2 regions of the Curtobacterium sp. MCBD17_026 genome follow, and region 2 is predicted to be linked to the other one. Evidence: riboswitches for the same ligand, from Rfam matches in the RefSeq annotation. Region 2 holds a riboswitch; the other holds the start of a gene.
The links. A riboswitch is a leader RNA that binds a small molecule or an ion and turns the genes downstream of it on or off. The one in region 2 is predicted to bind thiamine pyrophosphate.
Positions count from the first base shown of each region.

Region 1 (7,513 bases), 1.2 Mb from region 2:
GGCGATGACCGAGGCGATCGCGAGTCGTCGTTGTTCGCCCCCGGACAGGGTGAAGGGGTTGGCGTCGGCCAGGTGTGCGAGCCCGAACTCGTCGAGCAGCGCGGTGGCTCGTTCGGCGGCGTCAGGCGCGTCGAGTGCTCGGGGGCCGGCCTCGACCTCCTCACGGACGGAGCGGGCGACGAACTGGTGCTCGGGGTCCTGGAACACCGTGCCGATCCGGGCGGCGAGTTCGCGGCTCGTCCAGGTGTGCGGCGCCGCACCGATGCCGCCGGCGAGGGTGTCGGTGACGCCGAGCTCGCCGGCGGCCGGTGCCAGCAGGCCCGCGAGGGTCAGCCCGAGCGTCGACTTGCCGACGCCGTTCGGTCCGGTGACCGCGAGGACCTGTCCGGCCCGGAGCACGAGGTCGATACCGTTCCCGACCGATTGCTTCGCCCGTGCCGTGCCGAGTCCCCGGGCTTCGAGCAGCACCGCCGCCGCCGCCTCGCCGCGCTCCGCGGCGCCGGGCTCCCCCTCGCGGAGCTCCCCCTCGCGGAGCTCCCCCTCGCCGAGCGGGCGGAATGCCGCGGTCGCCCCACCCGACAACCCGGGCATTTCGCCCGCTCGTCCGCGCGACGTCATCTCACGCGCTCCGTCGCCGAGCTCCCCCTCGCCGAGCGGGCGGAATGCCGCGGTCGCCCCACCCGACAACCCGGGCATTTCGCCCGCTCGTCCGCGCGACGTCATCTCACGCGCTCCGTCGCCGGGCTCCCCATCGCCGAGCGGGCGGAATGCCGCGGTCGCCCCGCCCGACAACCCGGGCATTTCGCCCGCTCGTCCGCGCGCAGGCCGTCGCCGGGCGGAACCACGCGCCGGCTCGGCACCGGGAACCCAGACCCCGGCCGCGGTGAGCGCCTCGCCGTGGTCCGCCAGCACCTGCGCCGGCGGACCGTCCGCGACCACGCCGCCGGCCGGTTCGAGCAGCACGAGCCGATCGACCAGGTCCAGCCAGGTGCCGATCCGGTGCTCCACCACGAGCAGCGTCGCCCCGGTCTCGTCGAGCAGTGCCCGGACGGCGTCGTGCACCTGCGCCACGCCGTCCGGGTCGAGGTTCGCGCAGGGTTCGTCGAGCACGAGCGCACCCGGCCGCATCGCGAGCACGCCCGCGAGCGCCAACCGCTGCCGCTGCCCACCGGACAGCTGCGCGGTGGAGCGGTCGAGCGGCAGGTCGAGGCCGACGACATCGAGCGCCGTCCGCACCCGGTCCCAAATCTCGTCACGGGGGACGCCGGCGTTCTCGCAGCCGAAGGCCACGTCGTCGCCGACGCGGGACATCACGGTGTGTGCCTCGGGGTCCTGCATGACGAGACCGACACGCCCGCGGACCGCGCGGGGGTCGGCCTCGTCGACCAGGAGTGTTCCCCGCACCGAAGCAGCCGTGTCATCGGTGGCGTCGGGTTCGTCCGGCAGCACGCCGGCGACCGCTCGCAGGAGCGTCGACTTGCCGGCACCGGACGACCCGACGACGGCGACCCGCTCCCCTGGCTCGACGGTCAGGTCGACGTCACTGACGGCCCAGGCGTCTCGCTCCGGGTACCGCCAGCCCCAGCCGCGGAACACGATGCGCGCCCCGCGGACGCCGGCACCTGCGCCGGCGTCGCCGCCGGCGGAAGGGGACGTCGCCGACGGAGCGGGCACGGTCACACCAGGGCGCGGGGTTCGCGGCGGCTGTGCTCGCGGCCGGCCGCGAAGGACGAGAGCACCCCGGTGCGGGCGAGTGCCCGGACGATGAGCCAGGAGCCCGCCCCCGCGATCACGGCACCGGAGATCACCGCACAGATCACGTAGACGACCTTGAAGGCGACGTCGAGTCCCGGGTACCAGAGGACGGTGTCGTTGATGCCGAGCGCGAGTCCGGCCGCGGCACCGGCGAGCACGACGACCGGCAGGCGGTAGACGCGGTACAGGAACAGCGCGAGGACGATCTCGGCGCCGAGGCCCTGGACGAGTCCGGCCTCGAGCGTGAGCCACCCCCACTGGGTGCCGAACAACGCCTCGACCGAGGCGGCGACCATCTCGCCGTAGAGCGCGGCGCCGGGCTTGCGGACGACGATCGCGACGATCGGGCCGGCGAGCAGCCAGACCCCGCCGAACAGGGCCTTCGTGCCGGGGAGCACGAGGTCCATGACGGCGCTGATGGGTTCGTAGCCGAACTCCCAGAGCCGGAAGACGACTCCGAGGGCCACCGCGAGGACACTCGCGACGACGATGTCGACGACCCGCCAACGCAGCGATCGCCGTGGAGCGGTGGTGACGGTTGTGGACGTGCCTGAAGGCATGCTGCTGACTCCTCCCTGCGCCGGCATTATCCGGATCAGGTTCGACGGTCGGAGCGCCGATCGCTCCCTCTCAGCCCGGCGGTCCCGGACTCCCGTGTGTGTGCCAGCAGTCTAGACGCGGTCGCGACCGCGTGACGGACTGGAGGCCCGTGGCGGCGTCGCCACGGGCCTCCGGTTGCGTCAGGTGGTCACTTCTTGAGCGCGCGCACCAGCTTGCGGAGGACACGCCCGGCCACCCACACGAAGGGGATGCCGACGACGATCAGCGAGATCGGGTTCGGCTCGAACACGAGGTCCTTGCCCGGGCGACGGACGTACGCGCCGACGGGGGCCGACAGGCCGCCGCCACCGCCGCCACCGTTCTCGTCGTCCCCGCCGCCACCGAAGCCGAACCAGCTGACGGACACGGGGATGAGGGTCTGGTCACCGACCTCGACGGGTTCTCCGTAGTTCGTGGAGACCCCGAGCGGGCGGACCTGGTCTGCGATCTTCGAGACGATGTTGGCCATGCGCGCGACGCTACTCGTCCGTTCCTCCACAGGCCGCGGGGCGCAGTGGGCATCCACAGCTGGGCTTGTCTGCGGACGCGGACGAGCGCCGCCGATATGTTGGCCGCACCCACACCTGGAGGACCGTTTGCACACCTGGCCCGGAAACCCGTACCCGCTCGGGGCGACCTACGACGGGAGCGGCACGAACTTCGCGCTGTTCTCCGAGGTCGCCGAGCGCGTCGAACTCTGTCTGTTCGATTCCGACGGCAACGAAGAATGCGTCCGCCTGCTCGAGGTGGACGCCTACGTCTGGCACGCGTACCTCCCCAACATCGGCCCCGGGCAGCAGTACGGCTTCCGGGTCCACGGCCCGTACGACCCCGAGAACGGCGCGCGCTGCAACCCGTCGAAGCTCCTGCTCGACCCGTACGCCAAGGCGACCAGCGGCGAGATCGACTGGGACCAGTCGCTCTTCTCGTACACGTTCGGCGACCCGGACTCGACCAACGACGAGGACTCCGCGTCGCACATGATGAAGGGCGTCGTGATCAACCCCTTCTTCGACTGGCAGGGGGACCGTCCGCCGCGCACGCCGTACGGCGAGACCGTCATCTACGAAGCGCACGTCAAGGGACTCACCGAGACCCACCCCGACGTGCCGGAAGAGCAGCGCGGCACCTACGCCGGCGTCGCCCACCCGGCGGTCATCGAGCACCTGCAGCGCCTCGGCGTCACCACGCTCGAGCTCATGCCGGTGCACCAGTTCGTGAACGACTCGACCCTGCAGGACAAGGGGCTGTCGAACTACTGGGGCTACAACACCATCGGTTTCTTCGCGCCGCACTCGGCGTACTCGTCATCGGGCGACCAGGGCCAGCAGGTCCAGGAGTTCAAGACGATGGTGCGCGAGTTGCACCGCGCCGGCATCGAGGTCGTCCTCGACGTCGTCTACAACCACACCGCCGAGGGCAACCACCTCGGCCCGACGCTGTCGTTCCGCGGCATCGACAACGCGGCCTACTACCGCCTGGTCGACGACGACAAGAAGTTCTACATGGACTACACGGGCACGGGGAACTCGCTCAACGTCGGGCACCCGCACTCGCTGCAGCTCATCCTCGACTCGCTCCGCTACTGGGTGACCGAGATGCACGTCGACGGCTTCCGCTTCGACCTCGCCTCGGCACTGGCCCGCGAGTTCTACGAGGTCGACCGGCTGTCGGCCTTCTTCGAACTGGTGCAGCAGGACCCGATCGTGTCGCAGGTCAAGCTCATCGCCGAGCCGTGGGACGTCGGCCCCGGTGGCTACCAGGTCGGCAACTTCCCGCCCCAGTGGTCCGAGTGGAACGGCAAGTACCGCGACACCGTCCGTGACTTCTGGCGCGGCGAGTCGTCGACGCTCGGCGAGTTCGCCTCGCGGATCTCCGGCTCGGCCGACCTGTACGAGCACGACGGCCGCACCCCCAAGGCGAGCATCAACTTCATCACCGCGCACGACGGCTTCACTCTGTACGACCTGGTGGCCTACAACGAGAAGCACAACGAGGCCAACGGCGAGGACAACAACGACGGCGAGAGCCACAACCGGTCGTGGAACTCCGGGGCCGAGGGCCCGACCGACGACGAGGCGGTGAACGCCCTGCGGCTGCAGCGTCGCCGGAACTTCCTGGCGACCCTGCTCCTGAGCCAGGGTGTGCCGATGATCGCGCACGGCGACGAGCTCGGCCGGTCGCAGGCCGGCAACAACAACGTGTACGCGCAGGACTCCGAGCTCAGCTGGATCGACTGGGACAGTGCGGACGAGGACCTCATCCAGTTCACCGCCGACGTGGTGAAGCTGCGGCACGACCACCCCACGTTCCGCCGGACCCGGTACTTCAACGGCCGTCCGGTCCGACGTGGTGAGGGCGAACCGCTGCCCGACGTGGTGTGGCTGACCCCCTCGGGCGACGCCATGGACCCCGAGGACTGGGACTCCGGCTTCGGCAAGAGCGTCGGCATGTACCTGAACGGCGAGGGCATCCGAGGTCGCGACGCCCGCGGTGAGCGCATCACCGACGTCGGCTTCATCACGTACTTCAACGCCCACGACGACGTCGTGACCTTCACGCTCCCACCCGAGGAGTACTCCCCCGGCTGGACCGTCCGGATCGACACCGCCGACCCCGGCGCCCGCGACGAGGTGCTCGACGCGGGTACCCCGCTCGACGTCCCCGCCCGGTCGATGATCGTGCTGCGTGCCGAGCCCGACCACGAGGTCACGAGCACCCCGGTCGACGCCGAGCAGGACGGCGCCCCCGGACCAGACGCCCCGCAGGACACCGTCACCCCGGCCAACCCGGCCGGGTCCACCGCACCGAGCGGAGCCACCCGATGACCGCCGGAACGCCCGGCGCCGCGAACCGCGTCCCCGCGTCGACCTACCGGCTGCAGGTCTCGGCCGACTTCGACCTCGACGCCGCCCGCGACCTGGTCGACTACGTGCACGACCTCGGCGCCGACTGGCTGTACCTGTCGCCGGTGCTGCAGGCCGAGTCCGGGTCGAACCACGGCTACGACGTGGTCGACCACACGCGGGTCGACACCGACCGCGGTGGCGACCAGGCGATGCGGGCGTTGGCCGAGGCCGCGCACGCCGTCGGCCTCGGGGTCATCGTCGACGTGGTGCCGAATCACGTCGGCGTCGCGACCCCCGAGTCGAACCCGTGGTGGTGGTCCCTGCTCGAACTCGGGCAGGGCTCCCCCGTGGCCTGGGCCTTCGACGTGGACTGGGAAGCCGGCGACGGCAAGGTCCGCGTCCCCGTGCTCGACGACCGGCTGCTCGACGCGGTCACGCTCGACACGTCCGACGCCGAGCGTCCGGTGCTGCGCGTCGGCGAGACCGCCTACCCCACCGCCCCCGGAACGGTGCACGACGGCGACACCGTCGAGACCGTGCACGCCCGCCAGCACTACGCGTTCGTGCACTGGAAGCGCGCCGACCACGACCTGAACTACCGCCGGTTCTTCGCCGTGAACACCCTCGCGGCGATCCGCGTCGAGGAGCCCGAGGTCTTCGCGGCCTCGCACGGGGTCATCGGAGGCTGGTTCCGCGACGGACTCGTCGACGGCCTACGCATCGACCACCCGGACGGGCTGTACGACCCGGCGGGCTACCTGCAGGACCTGGCGGAGCTGACCGGCGGGGCCTACACCCTCGTCGAGAAGATCCTCGAGCCCGGCGAGCAGCTGCCGAGTTCGTGGCCGGTCGACGGCACCACCGGGTACGACGCCCTCGGGGTGATCGACCGCGTGTTCGTCGACCCCGCGGGTGAGCAGGCGCTGACCGCGGCGTCGGGGGCCGAACCGACCGACTGGCAGCAGCTCACGCACGACACCCGACGGGGCATCGCGGACGGCATCCTCGGCAGCGAGGTCGAGCGGCTCGCACGCCTGCTCGCACCGAGCGCCGTGACGGAGACGATCACGCACGAGCGGATCGTCGACGCGGTCGCCGAGATCGTGGCCTCGTTCGACGTGTACCGCACGTACCTGCCCGAGGGCGCCCACCACCTCATCACGGCGCTCGAGCGCGCCGCCGAGGCCCGCCCGGACCTCGACGACGTCATCGACCGGATCGCACCGGCACTCGTCGACCCGACGAACGCCGCGGCGGTCCGACTGCAGCAGACCAGCGGCATGGTGATGGCGAAGGGCGTCGAGGACACGGCGTTCTACCGCACCTCGCGCCTGTCGTCCCTGAGCGAGGTCGGCGGCGACCCGAGCGTCTTCGCGGTCTCGGTGGCGAACTTCCACCAGGCCCAGCGCGAACGGCTCGGCAGCTGGCCGCACACCATGACGACGCTCACCACGCACGACACGAAGCGCAGCGAGGACACCCGCGCGCGCATCGCGGTGCTGGCCGAGCTCGGCGACGAGTGGGCCGCCACGCTCGAGCGCCTGCAGTCGCTCGTGCCGTTGCAGGACCGCGTGTTCGCCGACCTGCTCTGGCAGGCGATCGTCGGCGCTCGGCCCGCGAGCCGCGAGCGTCTGCACGCGTACGCCGAGAAGGCCTCCCGCGAAGCCGGAGACAGCACCACGTGGACCGAGCCCGACGAGGCGTTCGAGCAGCAGATGCACGCGATCGTCGACGCTGCGTTCGACAACCCGGACGTGGTCGCCGTGCTCGACGCCCTCGACGAGCAGATCGACGCCGCCGGGTGGTCGAACGGTCTCGCCCAGAAGCTCGTCCAGCTCACCGCCCCGGGCGTCCCCGACGTCTACCAGGGCACCGAGTTCTGGGACCGCTCGCTCGTCGACCCCGACAACCGTCGTCCGGTCGACTACGCCGAGCGGCGTCACGTGCTCGCCGAGCTCGACGGCCCGGACGACGACGGCCCCGAGGACCTGCCGTCGATCGGCATCGACGGCGCCGCGAAGCTCCTGGTCACGACCCGCGCACTGCGCATCCGTCGGGACCACCCGGAGCTGTTCACCCGGTACCTGGAGCTCGAGGCCACCGGCAGCGCGGCCGACCACGTCATCGCGTTCGACCGCGGCGGTGCCGTGACGATCGCGACGCGTCTGCCGATCGGTCTCGGCCGGGTCGGCGGTTGGGGCGACACGCTGGTGCACGCCGTCCCCGTCGAGCGCATCGACCTGCTCACCGGCCGACGCGTCCCCGCCGACCGCGGGATCGCGTTGGCCGACCTGCTCACCACCTACCCG
Region 1 is NZ_CP126281.1:990,352-997,864, reverse strand. Features, by position in the region: gene DEI85_RS04715 (ATP-binding cassette domain-containing protein) at 1-1,674, opposite strand, end outside; gene DEI85_RS04710 (ECF transporter S component) at 1,677-2,315, opposite strand; TPP riboswitch at 2,310-2,421, opposite strand; gene DEI85_RS04705 (hypothetical protein) at 2,504-2,824, opposite strand; gene glgX (glycogen debranching protein GlgX) at 2,952-5,183, shown strand; gene treY (malto-oligosyltrehalose synthase) at 5,180-7,513, shown strand, end outside.
Region 1: it holds a riboswitch for thiamine pyrophosphate, as region 2 does, so the genes downstream of both, DEI85_RS04710 (ECF transporter S component) here and thiM (hydroxyethylthiazole kinase) in region 2, are expected to answer to the same signal.

Region 2 (7,513 bases):
CTCCCGATGCCGGCACCCACCGAGTCGTGACGACGTCGTTCGTCCTGCTGTCCGACACGCACCTGCCCAAGCGCGCGAAGGACCTGCCGCCCGGGCTGTGGGCCGACATCGACGCCGCCGACCTCGTGGTGCACGCGGGGGACTGGGTCGACCTGGCCACCCTCGACGCCGTGCAGGCGCGGTCCAGCCGCTTCGAGGGCGTGCGGGGCAACAACGACGGTGCGGAGTTCGACGACCGGCTGCCGCTCGTCGCCCGGTTCGGCGTCGAGGACCTGCGCTTCGCCCTGGTGCACGAGACCGGGGCGTCGACCGGTCGGGAGCGGCGGATGGACGCCGAGTACCCGGACACCGACGTGCTCGTCTTCGGCCACTCGCACATCCCGTGGGACACCGTGGCCCCGTCGGGGATGCGCCTGCTGAACCCCGGTTCGCCGACCGACCGCCGTCGTCAGCCCGACCACACGTGGATGCGCGGCACGGTCAGCGGTGCCGAGCTGTCCGTCGAACTGGTCCGGCTGCCGCCGGTCGCCCGCTGATCCCCGCCGAGACTCGGCCCGGAGGACAGTTCTCGGGTGAGCCAACCCGAGAACCGTCCCTCAGCGCGAGACTCGGGCGTCGCGTGCCTCCGTCGGCATCCGGAAGAACGCGAGCTCCCACTCCACCGAACGTCGGAACGCCCGCGCCATCCGCCCTCGCTCGTCGGGTGTCGCCGCACGGGCCACCTCCTCGACGAGCCGGGTCGCCTCGGCACTCGACGCCGCGAACCCCGGGTCCCCGTACGCCGTGATCCAGTCGGCGAAGGCATGCCCGTCCGGCGCGACCCCGAGCTGCGACCCGACCCAGGCGTAGACCCGGAAGCACGGCAGCACCGCGGCGGCGAGCACCGCCGGGGAGCCGGAGTCGGCGGCCTCCTGCAGGTGTGCGAGGTACCCGGCGCACGTGGGGTGCACGGGATCGTCGGCGTGCGAGCCGGCCAGCCGACGGTGGTGCAGGTCGCGCGCCTCGTCCGCACACCCCTGCGCAGCCGCCGCCCAGAACGCAGCAGCAGCGCCGGCACCATCACCCGAACCGACACCGGGGGCACCGACCCCGAGCGTCGCCAGGTGCCGCTCGTACGCCCGCAGGTAGTGGACGTCCTGCGCCAGGTAGCCCGCGAAGACCTCCGGCTCGAGCGTCCCGTCCCCGAGCCCCACCAGGAACGCGCAGTCGATGGTCTCCTGCAGCACCGAAGCCGCGTCCGTCCACCACACGTCCGTGTACGACAGCGCTGGCAGGGCTGCCCGCGCCTGCGCTCCGTGGTCGACCGGGCCGTTGCCGCTCCCGACCGACAGCGCGTCCGCCCCGCGCAGCGCCGCCGTCAGCCACTCCTTCGCCACCCCGACCGCGAGTTCCCAGTCGCCGTGCCGCGCGGCGAGCGTCGCGATCGCACTGGACAGCGAGCACCCGGTGCCGTGCGTGTTCGTCGTCGCGACGCGGGGACCGGTGAACACCCGCACGGTTCCGTCCGGTGCCACGAGCACGTCATCGGAGGTCGGCCCTTCGTCGTGGCCGCCCTTCGCCAGCACCAGGACGTCCCACCGCGCCGCCACGGCACGCGCGGCATCCAGCGACGAAGCCGACGACGACGAAGCCGACGACGGCGCACCGGAACCAGCCGCACCCGCGCCGGCGAGCTCCGCCAGCACCACGAGCTCGGCCCGGTTCGGCGTCACCAGGTCGGCGAGCGCGAACAGCGCCCCCATGGCCGACGCCGCGTCCTCGTCGAGCAGCCGGTCCCCGCTCGTCGCCACCATCACCGGGTCGACGACGACCACCGGCGGCTGGTGCTCCCGCAGCCAGTCCGTCACGACCCGCACGACGTCGGCGGTGCCGAGCATCCCGATCTTCACCGCGTCGACCACGACGTCGTCCGACACCGCGTCGAGCTGCTCCCGCAGGAACCCGACGTCCGGCAGGTGCACCGACCGCACCCCGTGCGTGTTCTGCGCGACGAGCGCCGTCACGACCCCCATCCCGTACCCGTCGTGCGCGGCGATCGCCTTGAGGTCCGCCTGCATCCCGGCCCCGCCCGTCGGGTCGGTCCCGGCGATGCTCAGCACCCGTGGGACGCTCATGCGTCCGCCCCGTGGTGCGTGGCGTCGGCCTGGAGGCGTGGATCAAGGTCACCGGATCGTCCGGCCTCCGCCCCGTGGCCGGGTCCACGGCCCCACGCGGCCACGTACGCCGCCGCGGCGGACCCGGGGTCGGCCGCGGCGCAGATGCCCGACACGATCGCGACGCCCGCGGCACCGGCTGCCCGGAGCGGCACGACGTCGTCGAGGGTCACCCCGCCGATCGCCACGCACGGCAGGTCGGTGGCGGCGGCCAACCGGGCGAACCCGTCGTGGCCGAGGGCCGGCGGGTGGTCGGCCTTCGTCGCCGTGGGGTGCACGACCCCGACGCCGAGCAGGTCCACGGTGCCGCGGGGGAGTCGCTCGACGGCAGCCAGGTGCGCGAGCGTGTTCGCCGTGAGGCCCACGTGGGCGTCCGCTCCGAGCAGGGCGCGAGCGGCCGTGACGGGGACGTCGGACTGGCCGAGGTGCACGCCCGCGACCCGGTGTCCCGCGTGCCGTGCGGCGAGGACGACGTCGAGCCGGTCGTCGACCACCACCCTCGCGCGCTCCCCGACGGCGTCGGCGACCGCGGCGGTCAGGGCGAGCAGGTCACGCGCGGAGGCGTCCTTGTCCCGCACCTGCACGATCCGGACCCCGGCGTGCACGGCGGCGCGGACGACCCCGAGCACCCCGATGCCGTGCCGGTCGGCCAGGGCACCGTCGGTCACCAGGTAGACGCCGAACCCCGCAGACTGCAGCCCGCTCACGCCGACACCGCCCGGGCGTCGACCGCGGGAGCGGCCTCGAGGGTGATCCGGGCCTCGCGGACGACGTCCTCCGGCGTCAGCGACGCCAGCCGGTCGAGGAACAGCGGCTGGAAGGTCCCCGGTCCGCCGGCCTCCCGTGCCGCGAGCTCGGCGGCGATCGTGTGCACCGCGGTGGCGGCGACGGCAGCGGCCCCCGCGTCCTCCGGCGCGACCGACGTGAACGCGGCGACGACCGCGCCGAGCGCGCACCCGCCTCCGGTGATCCGCGTCAGCAGGTCGGTGCCGTTCGCGACCCGGACCACACCGATGCCGGGCGCGACCAGCAGGTCGACCGCACCCGACACGGCCACCGCGGCCACGAGCCTCCCGTCCGAAGCAGCGACCGACGCGACCCGAGCGTCCTCCGTGCCCACGGTGCTGTCGACCCCGCGGCCACCGGCCGAGTCGCCGAGCAGGGCGAGCACCTCGGAGGCGTTGCCCCGCAGCACCGTCGGGCGCAGCGCGAGCAGGTCACGCGCCAGGGCGGTCCGCACCGGCAGCGAGCCGACGGCCACCGGGTCCAGGACCCACGGGGTGCCCGCGTCACGGGCGGCGTGCACGGCCTCGAGCGCGGCGACCCGCGGTTCGGCGTGCGGGGTGCCGGTGTTCACCAGCAGGGCGTCCGCGACGCGGGCGAACGGCCCCGCCTCGGTCGCCACGTCGACCATCGCGGGCGAGGCCCCGAGCGCGAGCAGCACGTTCGCCGTGACGTTCTGCACGACGGTGTTCGTGATGCACTGCACCAGCGGGGCCCGGGCACGCACGGCCTCGAGCAGTTCGGCGGTTCGGTGGGCCCAGGCAGGGGAGGGCGCAGCGGTTTCCATGGACGATCCCTTCGCGAGTACGAGCTCGAGCAGGTTCGACGGGTGTGATCTCAGCCGCTGGATGCGGCACCCCGTGTCTCGAGCGACACCGTACACGACGCCCGGTGACCACTTCGAGGCCCGCTCCGGGCACCGTGTGCCAGGGTTGGACCGTGCCAGATGCAACGCCCCCCGGGCCCCCACCCGGCCCCCGCGACCCCGGCGACGCCTGGGCGGTCGGCCCCGACGGCACCAAGGCATGGGGACGCTTCGGCGCCGCCGGCCTGCTCGTCGACGACGGCGCCGGCCGCGTGCTCCTGCAGCACCGCGTCGAGTGGAGCCACCACGGCGGCAACTGGGGCATCCCCGGCGGCGCACGGCACCAGGGCGAAGCAGCCGTGACCGCCGCCCTCCGCGAATCCGCCGAGGAAGCCGGTGTGCCCGACGACGCGATCGCCCTGCGCCACACGGCACTGCTCGACCTGGGGTTCTGGACCTACACGACCGTCGTGGGGCGCGCCTCCCGACCCTTCGAACCCGTCATCGCCGACCGCGAGAGCCTCGCCCTGTCGTGGATCCCGATCGACCAGGTCGACGACCTGCCCCTGCACCCCGGCTTCGGCAGGTCCTGGCCGGCGCTCCGTGCCACCGTCGCGACCACGCCGCACGTCGTCGTCGACGCGGCGAACGTCGTCGGCAGCGTGCCCGACGGCTGGTGGAAGGACCGAGCCGGCGCTGCGTCACGCCTGCTCGCACAGGTGTCGGCGCTCGCCGCGGGCGGGGTGTCCGCGTCGTTGCTCGACCTGCCGTTCGCGCGGTGGTGGCCGCGGTGGACCGTGGTGCTCGAGGGGGAGGCCCGGGCCGCTGCGGACGGTGGGGGCGCGAGCGTCGAGCGCGGTGCCGACGGAGACGCCGTAGCCGCCGCAGACCGCGGTGCCGCCACCGGCGCTGTAGACGTCGTCCGTGCTCCGGCCTCCGGCGACGACGCGATCGTCGAGTCCGTGCGGGCCGCGGTGCAGGCCGGCGAAGGGCCGGTCGTCGTCGTGACGGCCGACCGCGAGCTCCGCGACCGCGTCGAGGCCCTCGGCGCGACCGTCCACGGGCCGTCCTGGTTGCGCGACCAGCTGTAGTCACCGCGCTGGGGCCGATCGTGTTCCGGATGGACTGGGACGCATGCCGGTCCTGATCGGTACGCTGGCCCTTCGTCAACGGAGACGCAACACGCAGGAGGTTCCCCTTGGAGCGCATCACCAGGGCCGACGACCGAGTCCACCGCCCCGCCGGGCCGTGGACCCCCACGGTGCACCGGCTGCTCGCCCACCTGCACGAGCAGGGGTTCGTCGCAGCCCCCGAACCGATCGCCCTCGGTGACACCCTCGAGACGGTCTCGTTCGTCCCGGGCGTCGCTGGGGAGTACCCCTGGACCGAGGACATCGCCAGCGAGGCAGCCCTCGTCACCAGCGCCCGCCTGCTCCGCCAGTTCCACGACGCCGGTGCCAGCTTCCCGCGCAGCGCCGCCGACGACCTCTGGTCGCAGGCCGAACGTGCTCCGGTCGAGACGATCGTGCACGGCGACTTCGCCCCGTACAACTGCGTCTACGACGGCATCGCCGCCGTCGGCCTGATCGACTTCGACACCGCACACCCCGGTCCCCGCGTCTGGGACGTCGCGAGTGCCGTCTACCGGTTCGCGCCGTTCACCACCGGCGCTGTCGAGGGATCGACCGCCCCCGACCTCGACGATCGGCTCGCACGTGCCGCCGAGTTCTGCCGCGCCTACGCGCTCGACGACCGCTCCCGCAGCGTCCTGGCCGAGACGATGATCGCGTCCCTCGTCGCGCTCGTCACGACGATCGAGCACGAGGCCGCCGCCGGCAACCCGAAGTTCGTCAGCGACCTGCAGCACGGCCACGCCGACCTGTACCGCGCCGACGTCGCCTACCTGGAGCAGCACGCCGACGCCGTCACCGCCGCCGTCGCGTGACCACCAGCCCCGCGCGGCTCCGCTCGGCGCGGTTCGCGGCGCAGGGCATCGCGGCGCCCGGGCTGCGCCCCACGGAGGTCGTCGAGCGGATGCTGGGGGTGCAGGGGCAGGACCTCGGCCAGGTGCTCTGGGCCATCGGGGTCCGCGCTCCCGGGTCGACGCGGGACGACGTCCGCGGGGCCTTCGACCGCGGGGAACTCGTCCGCTCGTGGTCGATGCGCGGCACCCTGCACGCCCTGCGCCCCGACGACCTGCGCCTGCTGCTCTCGCTCACCGCTGAGCGGACCCTCCGCACGATCGCCCGACGCGCCGCCGAGCTCGGCATCGACGACGCCCTGCTCGGCCGGGCCCGTGAGGCGACGATCGCGGCCCTCGAGGGCGGCCGTGCGCTGGTCCGGGACGACCTGTTCGCGGCGTACCGCGCTGCCGGCATCGACCCGGCCGGAGGTCGCGGCTACCACCTGGTCCTGCAGCTCGCGCAGGAACGCCTCGTCGCCTGGGGTCCCACCGCCCGCGTCGGGCAGGGGCTCGTGCTGCTCGACGAGTGGGCACCCGCCACCGCTGAGCCGCCGGACCGCGACGAGGCCCTCCGCCGGGTCCTGCTCGGGTACCTGCGCGGCCGTGGCCCCGCGACCGAGGCCGACGCCGCGAGCTGGACGAAGCTGCCGCTCAGTGACCTCCGCCGGGCCCGGGCCGTGGCGGGGGACGCGGTCGAGGACCTCGGCGACGGGCTCCTCGCCCTCGCCGACCGGCCGACGGCCGCGCGCGTCCCCACCGGGCACCTTCTCCCCGGCTTCGACGAGTACCTGCTCGGGTACGCCGACCGGTCCGCGCAGCTCGACCCCGCCCACGCCGACCGCGTCAGCCCCGGAGCCAACGGCGTGTTCCTGCCGATGGCCGTCGTGCGGGGTCGCGTCGTCGGCACCTGGAAGCGCACCGAGCGCCGGGCCGAGCACCTCGTCACCGTCGCACCCTTCGGCACCCTCGACGCGTCGTCCGTCCGTGCGCTCGAGGCTGCGGCCGCGCGGTACGCGGCGTTCCTCGGAGCGCCGGTCGTGACCACGGTGGTCTGACGCGACCACCTGCGGACCGTGTGCCGAGGCAGCCCGGCCGCACCGCTCCTCCAGAGTGCACCCAGCAACCATGCGGCGGACTCCGACACTGCCTCCGGTAATGTCGCAGGGCCATGACGGACAGCCCGGCCGACGCCACCCCCTACGAAGTCCTCGGCGTCCCCGCGACGGCTGACGACGACGCGCTCCGCCGCGCCTACCGGCGGGCGGCCCGCGAGACGCACCCCGACCTCGGCGGCGACGCCCAGCGCTTCCGCCAGGTCCAGATCGCATGGGAGCGCATCGGCACGCCGGAAGCCCGGCGCGCGTACGACGTCGGGTCCCGCGCGTCCGGTTCGTTCGGTGCTTCCGGCTCCACCGGCAGGGGTGGCACCGGTCGCGACGCCTACGCACCCCCGGCAGCGCGTCGCGACACGCGCCCCCGGGCGCGGTCCCACGGACACCCCGGCGGTCGGTCGCGCGAGGTCTTCCTGCAGGCCGAGCGCGAGTGGGTCGGCCTCGGCGACCCCATCGAGGACCCCTACGACCCCACGCTCATCCGCTCCGCGCCCCGACACATCCGGCGGCTGCTCGCCGAAGCCCTGGCCGAAGAGGCAACCGCCCTGATCGTCTCCGACATGGGGATCGGCGTCACCGTGTGGCACGATCTCGACGCCGGGGCCGAGGGCAAGCTCGACCACGCCGTCCTGACCGCGAGCGGACTCTGGGCCGTCGAGTCCATCGACTGGGGCGCTCCGGTCCGCGTCGAGCACGG
Region 2 is NZ_CP126281.1:2,140,945-2,148,457, reverse strand. Features, by position in the region: gene DEI85_RS10115 (MarR family winged helix-turn-helix transcriptional regulator) at 1-30, shown strand, start outside; gene DEI85_RS10110 (metallophosphoesterase family protein) at 27-536, shown strand; gene thiD (bifunctional hydroxymethylpyrimidine kinase/phosphomethylpyrimidine kinase) at 597-2,114, opposite strand; gene thiE (thiamine phosphate synthase) at 2,111-2,860, opposite strand; gene thiM (hydroxyethylthiazole kinase) at 2,857-3,723, opposite strand; TPP riboswitch at 3,712-3,807, opposite strand; gene DEI85_RS10090 (NUDIX domain-containing protein) at 3,876-4,832, shown strand; gene DEI85_RS10085 (phosphotransferase enzyme family protein) at 4,940-5,686, shown strand; gene DEI85_RS10080 (winged helix DNA-binding domain-containing protein) at 5,683-6,759, shown strand; gene DEI85_RS10075 (J domain-containing protein) at 6,873-7,513, shown strand, end outside.